DNA from 2 places in the Desulfofundulus salinus genome. Region 1 is predicted to be linked to the other one. Evidence: riboswitches for the same ligand, from Rfam matches in the RefSeq annotation. Region 1 holds a riboswitch; the other holds the start of a gene.
What was found. A riboswitch is a leader RNA that binds a small molecule or an ion and turns the genes downstream of it on or off. The one in region 1 is predicted to bind cobalamin.
Positions count from the first base shown of each region.

Region 2: it holds a riboswitch for cobalamin, as region 1 does, so the genes downstream of both, D7024_RS06050 (DUF2162 domain-containing protein) here and cobT (nicotinate-nucleotide--dimethylbenzimidazole phosphoribosyltransferase) in region 1, are expected to answer to the same signal.

Region 1 is NZ_RBWE01000001.1:2,232,496-2,235,925, reverse strand. It holds gene D7024_RS11460 (flagellar assembly protein A) at 1-1,004, shown strand, start outside; gene D7024_RS11455 (ferredoxin domain-containing protein) at 1,022-1,552, shown strand; cobalamin riboswitch at 1,629-1,781, shown strand; gene cobT (nicotinate-nucleotide--dimethylbenzimidazole phosphoribosyltransferase) at 2,141-3,208, shown strand; gene fbp (fructose-1,6-bisphosphate aldolase/phosphatase) at 3,383-3,430, opposite strand, start outside.
Region 2 is NZ_RBWE01000001.1:1,169,296-1,172,725, reverse strand. It holds gene D7024_RS06055 (MotA/TolQ/ExbB proton channel family protein) at 1-238, opposite strand, end outside; gene D7024_RS06050 (DUF2162 domain-containing protein) at 238-1,065, opposite strand; cobalamin riboswitch at 1,187-1,466, opposite strand; cobalamin riboswitch at 1,639-1,831, opposite strand; gene bioF (8-amino-7-oxononanoate synthase) at 2,035-3,204, shown strand; gene D7024_RS06040 (6-carboxyhexanoate--CoA ligase) at 3,295-3,430, shown strand, end outside.

The DNA.
Region 1 (3,430 bases):
CCCTGGTTAACGGGCGGCCCTGGTATAAGCAGGCGGGGAACACTTTTGTTTTTTACGTTGAATCCCTGCTGGTCCACAAAGGGGATGTCTGCATTAAAAGCGGTAACATCAGGTTTAGAGGGGATATAAAAATTCTGGGCAATGTCTGCGAGGCCATGAAGGTTCAGGCTACCGGCTATGTAGAAATTACCGGACTGGTGACCCGGGCCACGGTGATCAGCGGGGGCAAGTTGCAGGTACACCGGGGGGTGATCGGCAGTAAACTGCGGGCCGGTAGCGGTTTTCCGGGGGCCAAAAAGCTTTCCTTCATGCTCCGGGACATTCAATACAACCTGGACCTTCTCAAGCAGGCTCTGGAGCAGTTAAAGCGGTACCAGGGAAACAATTTAGAACGGGTAGACTTCGGGCGGGTCCTTATGACCCTGATGGATACAAAATTCAAAAACCTGCGTTCCCTGGTGAAAAACACCCTGCGGGAAATTGCCGCCATCAGGGCAGAGGTGCCCGATGAATTGGCCAGATGCGGCCGTTCCTTAAACTGCCTGGTGGGGCTGAATCCCCTGACGGTAAAAAGTTTTGGCGATGTAATCAAGGATGTGGAATCTGCCTCCGCCCTGCTGCAGGAGACTGCTGAAAACCCGGCCGATGTGGTGATCCCTTCGGCCATGAGTTCCACCATCCAGAGCTCCGGCAACGTCTATGTGACCCGGCGGGGGTGTGTCAATACCACCATTAATGCCGGGCAGGATGTGGTGGTTAAAGGTTCATTCAAAGGCGGGGAGGTCTTTTGTGAGGGCAACGCCGAAATAGAGGAACTGGGCAGCGCCCTGGGGGTGCCTCCGGTGGTCCGGGTAGGGGTGGCCGGGGTAATCAGAGTAAAGCGGGCCTTCCCAGGGTCCGTGGTGCAGGTGGGGCAGCGCCGCCTGGTTCTTACGCAGGAAATGGGCTCCTTTAAAGCCCGTCTCAATAAAGAGGGAGAACTGGATATTGTCCCCGGAAATTAATGCAATCAGGGAAGGTGATGGGTTTGCGCGAGGCTATTTTAATGGTCGCTCAATTGATGGCCCTGTCGGCCCGGACCGCTCCCAAGGGGCTCGGCCAGGATTATGTGGGTACCCGGGTGCTGTCGGGAGAAGAGCTCTCCCGGCTGGCTGATGAAATGGAACGCTTTGGAAGGGAGCGGGGCAAGGTTAATTTCGACCGTGATGCCGATAATGTACGCCGCTCCGATGCAGTATTGCTCATTTCCCTGACGGAAAACAAGCCTTTAGGTTTAAATTGCGGAGCCTGCGGTTACAGCCGGTGTGAGGATTTACAAAGCCACGAAGGACCGGAGTTTCCTGGACCTCTGTGCGCCTGGCGTCTTTTAGATGTGGGTATTGCCCTGGGATCGGCGGTCAAAACGGCCAGCCTCTTTAACGCCGACAACCGGATCATGTACCGGGTGGGTACGGTGGCCCGCCAGATGGGTTTACTCCAGGGTCCCATTGTGGTGGGTATTCCCATTTCTGCTACAGGCAAGAACATTTATTTTGATCGCCCGGTAAAGTGATACCGGTAAATTTTAATTTCAGATTCATGGCAGGAAAAATATCCGGGCACGTAGAACTAACAACTACATCAACAGGCAAATATTAAACATCAGCAGGTGCCCCCGTTTTTAACCGGGGGAGAATAGGGAATCAGGTGAAAATCCTGAGCGGTCCCGCCACTGTGATCGGGGAGCAACCTCCAACGGTATAAGCCACTGGCAAGGCACTCACTGATGAGCTGCTGAAGTATCCCCAGTTATTCAGCCGGTTGGCTGGGTAGCGAGCGACTTGAGCCGAGTATTAGTTTGGCCCGCGAGGCTCACCGGAGCGAACGAGGGCCAAAACCGGCTAGGTTGGAAAGTGGGGATAACTCACTGATGAGCTGATACATGCGATGGCACTTGTTTCAGCAATGGAAATGTAACAGCATGGTTTAATCATATCACTGGTGAGTGCTGGCTGGGAAGGCGGTTGGTTGTGAGGAACCGGAGCCAGGAGACCTGCCTGCTGATTCTTTCACCGCTGGATGATGGTAAAGTCCACGGCCTTGTTCGGGCTGTGGACTTTTTAATTTAATCTGAACTTTAACACGTGGGAGGTTGATCGTTTTGCTGCTGGAAAAGACCATTGCCGAAGTGGGAACGCTATACCTGGAGCCCATGGCTGAAGCCAAAAAACGGCTGGACAGTCTGATCAAGCCACCTGGCAGCCTGGGCCGGCTGGAGGAGCTGGCCGTCCAACTGGCCGGTATTACCGGCAACCCCCGCCCCGTGGTTGGCGACCGGGTGATTATCATTATGGCCGGGGATCACGGTGTGGTGGCCGAGGGAGTGAGTGTGGCGCCCCAGGAGATCACCCACCAGCAGATTCCGGCTTTCCTTTCGGGGGTGGCCGGTATCGGCGTGCTGGGGCGGCTGGCCGGCGCCCGCCTGGTAGTGGTGGACGTGGGAGTAGCGGTGCCGGTAGATTACCCCGGTGTGCTTAACCGGAAAGTGCGTCCCGGGACGGGGAACATTGCCCGCGGCCCGGCCATGACCCGGGAGGAAGCGGTACGGTCGGTGGAAGTGGGTATTGAGGTTGTCCAGGGGGAGATCGACCGGGGAGCCACTTTGATTGGCCTTGGCGATATGGGCATCGGAAACACCACTCCCAGCAGCGCCATTGCCGCGGTGCTGGGTGGTTATACCCCCGAGGAGGTTACCGGCAGGGGCACCCTGGTCAACGACCAGGTTCTGCGCCAGAAGATAAAAGTGGTAGCCATGGCGCTGGAAGTGAACCGGCCCGATCCAGCAGACGCTCTGGACGTGCTGGCCAAAGTGGGTGGGCTGGAGATTGGCGGCCTGGCCGGGGTTATTCTGGGGGCAGCCGCCCGGCGGGTGCCCGTGGTCATCGACGGCTTTATTACCACTGCGGCGGCCATGGTGGCGGTTGCCCTGCAGCCCCGGGTGAAGGAATTTATGATTGCTTCTCATCTTTCCGGCGAACAGGGCCATCGTTTGATGCTGGAGTATTTAGGACTGGTACCCATGCTTTACCTGAACATGCGCCTGGGTGAAGGAACCGGTGCGGCCCTGGCCATGCACCTGGTGGAGGCGGCCTGCCGGGTGATTAACGAGATGGCCAGTTTCAGCGAGGCGGGCATCGCCGATCTGGATGAAGATAAAATATTAAAGTAAACAAAAAAATGAACAGGCCCTGAGCACCGCCTGCAGGCGGGTTCAGGGCCTGCTCAGTCTAACCAAACGCTACTTGGCAACCCGTCCAGCTTGGCGAACCGCCGGATGCGGAGCTGCACGTCCGGTGGGTGAGAGGTCTGAGGTTAGCAGCCTCTATCTACCCGATTCAGTGGTTTAGCGGAGTTTTTCAAAACGATCCTTTAACTTTTTCAATACCTGGGG
Region 2 (3,430 bases), 1.1 Mb from region 1:
CAAGCACCTGCTGCAGGTTACGCATCTGCCAGAGGGAAACCCCTCCCACGTCATGAATTACTTCCAGCAGGTTGACTGGCTGAATAACTTTTCTTCTCCTCATTTCAGCCACAAAACTACCCAGTTCCATGAAGGCAAAAACGAGAAAGAAGAGCAGACCCATAATATCGGGAATTAGCAGGCTCTGGGATGCGGCATGCAAAATTTTGGTTAAATATTCGGAACCAGGAATGGTCATCAATCATCACGTTCCTTTAAAAAATTGATCTGATAGCGAAAATAACCCGCCAGGCTTAAGATCACCAACCCCGCTAACACCGCCGCCAGCCAGCGGGGCGAATCAATGTTCACGGGAGTTAAGGGCATGGTCATGGCCTGGACAAAGTTGGGAATAAAAAGAGCAAAGATAAGCGTCATCAATCCGGTAAACAACAACAACGGATTAAAAATAGCTACAGGCTTATACCCGGTCAAACGGATCGCTCTTCTCATGGCAAGGCTGGTCACAATAACCAGGATAAAAAACAGCACCGCAACAAACAGTCCCAGGCGAGAAAGCCCTGTACCCACCATGGAACTGGCTACAATGACTGAAAAGGCCAGGGCAACCAGGCATAAAGGACAGGGTAAAAAACCCAGGGCATACTTAAACCGCTCCAGAGCAGGAGAAATAACAGCCCCTGGCGCCGGCTGTCCTGCAAGGAAATGACAGGAGCTGTTAGAGGCAACCGCCTTACCGGCAAATTCCCCATCTCCCCTGGAGCGAAAACTTGCTTCACGCAAGCAACCCGGGGAGGAACTCCCTGCTCCCTTTTCCTCCTGCAGCCCCAGGTAAATCAGAAATATGGCTACCAGCAAGGCTCCTGCAAAGGTGTAACGATCCAGAAAGGAAATCAGGGTTTGTTGATGTGTACCAAAGAATACAACCAGCCCGTAAAGGATACTCCCGAACAAAAAAGATGTCAGCACCAGCCCCCACCGGCTCAGCCACGAGGCACCCAGGATCAATCCTGTTTTAATACTGAGAACAAGAGTTGCCAGCAGAAGTCCACCATAAATTGACATACAGACCCCTTCCCATCTTGCCTTAATAAAAAATCCCCCATCTACCCAGATGGAGGATTAGCCCTGGCACCACAATCATGCCACGACAAATTAAACCACCCCCCGTCCGCGCAGGTTGGTCCGGTCGTTCCGGTAACGGGCAGGTCTCCTGGCTCGGGTTCACCGGAGCTCCACGTCTTCCCATCCAGCACTCAGCCATGTTATGGTTTCCTTCGCCGTAACCTTATCGTAGCAGTAACCAAATTTCTATCAAAGCAGAAAGCAATCTTACTGAGTGCTGGACAGTGACTTTGCTGTGGAGTCCCTCCCCCTCACAGTGGCGGGACCGCGCCGGATTTGCACCGGCTTCCCTTTTCACTTTCACCCCTCGGGGTAAAAGCACCCGTTCCGGTATGAAATTGTCATCAGGCAGCAGGACATTAAACCATTTGCTGCCATTTAACCGAAAATGGTACACATTAAAACGAATAACCCCGGCCTGTCAGAGACCGGGGTTTGTTTACAATGGCTATAATCCCACGTAAAAAATGGTAAGATTACCACCGGCACAAACCCCTGTTCCCTGGGAGGCTTTCCGTGCCGCGTGCCCGGGCAGGTCTCCTGACTCATGGGTCATCGCCTGCTTCCCGCCTTCCCGGACTCTCCGGTCCAGTGGCCCTGTGGAAAGCTGCTACCCATTCACAGTGGCCCCACCGTCCAGGATTTTCACCTGGTTCCCTTTTACCCCTGCCTGATTGGCAGGGGAACCCGGACACGGCTATGCGGTTAAATCCCTTTACATGAAACAGTAACACATTTCTGATAAGTTGTCCATAGTAAATTGACAATAGAAAACCATTTTTCGTTATAGGGTGCAGTCGGGGCGTGGCAGAGCGGCTTAAAAACGTTAACCTATGCAGGAATAACGGTTAACGGTGGAGAATAACATTTAACCCGCGCATTGCTTTAAGTTTCGGGGAGGGAATAAAATTGATTGATTTCTTAAGCGAAGAATTGCGTTTAATGAAAGAACATAATCTGTATCGTTCATTGTACCTTATAGACGGCCCTTCTGAACCCAAAACCATTATTAACGGTCGGGAAATGCTATTATTTTCTTCTAACAACTACCTTGGTTTAGCTACCCACCCGCGGGTAAAGGCTGCAGCAATAGCCGCCGTAAAAAGATGGGGAACCGGCAGCGGGGGCTCCCGCCTGACCACAGGTAATTTTACTTTGCACCGTCTTTTAGAAAAAAGAATTGCCCGGTTCAAAGGAACCGAAGACGCAATTGTCTTTAACACCGGGTATATGGCCAACCTGGGAGTGATATCGGCCCTCGTGGGCCGGGGCGACCTGGTTATCAGTGATCAGCTTAACCATGCCAGCATCGTTGACGGCTGCCGGATTAGCCGGGCTACGGTGAGAATATACCGTCACGGCGATATGGAAGATTTACGGCACATTCTTTCGGAAAGCACTTCCTTTCGCAGGCGCTTAATCGTTACCGATGGGGTTTTCAGCATGGATGGTGACATAGCTCCCTTACCCCAATTGTTTGAACTGGCCGAAGAGTTTCAAGCCCTCCTAATGGTAGATGACGCACATGCTACCGGAATACTGGGAGACAAGGGAGCAGGTACGGTGGAATACTTTGGTTTGGAAAAGCGGGGCATTATTCAAATGGGTACCCTGAGCAAGGCCCTGGGTAGTGAAGGAGGGTACGTGGCCGGCAGTACCAGTTTAATAGACTTCTTACGTAATCGCGCCCGCAGTTTTATCTATTCTACAGCCCTTTCCCCGCCCGTAATTGCTGCTGCCATGGCTGCTCTGGATGTACTGGGAGAAGAACCACAGCTACGCCGGCAACTTCATGCTAACGTCCAGTTTTTGTATCAAGGGTTAAAGGACATGGGTTTCGAGGTGTTACCCACCCGGTCTGCTATCATTCCCCTGATTGTTGGAGATGCCCACAAAGCCCTGGCGTTATCTGCCATCCTGGCTGAAATGGGTGTATTTGTCCCGGCCATTCGCCCGCCCTCGGTACCGGAGGGAACCAGCCGTTTAAGAATTACCCTTATGGCCACCCATACTGAAGACAATATCCAGTTTGCTTTAAATGCCTTCCAAAAGGCCGGGAAAAAACTAGGTCTGATTTAATGCTGTATACGGCCTTCACGGCCTGGCCATTGACCAGGATAATGGCAAGAACGAAAGAGCAGATAGAAAGGAGAAGTTCCTTTGAAAACCATGGTTTATAGCGTCCGCATGAGGGCCGCCCAGGGGGGACCCCACGAAAAGGGCGGGCGGCACATTTCGGGGGCAGAAAAAATTGTCCCTTTCGAACAGGTTGCCCAAACAATACAGCAGATGCTCCACCGGGCAA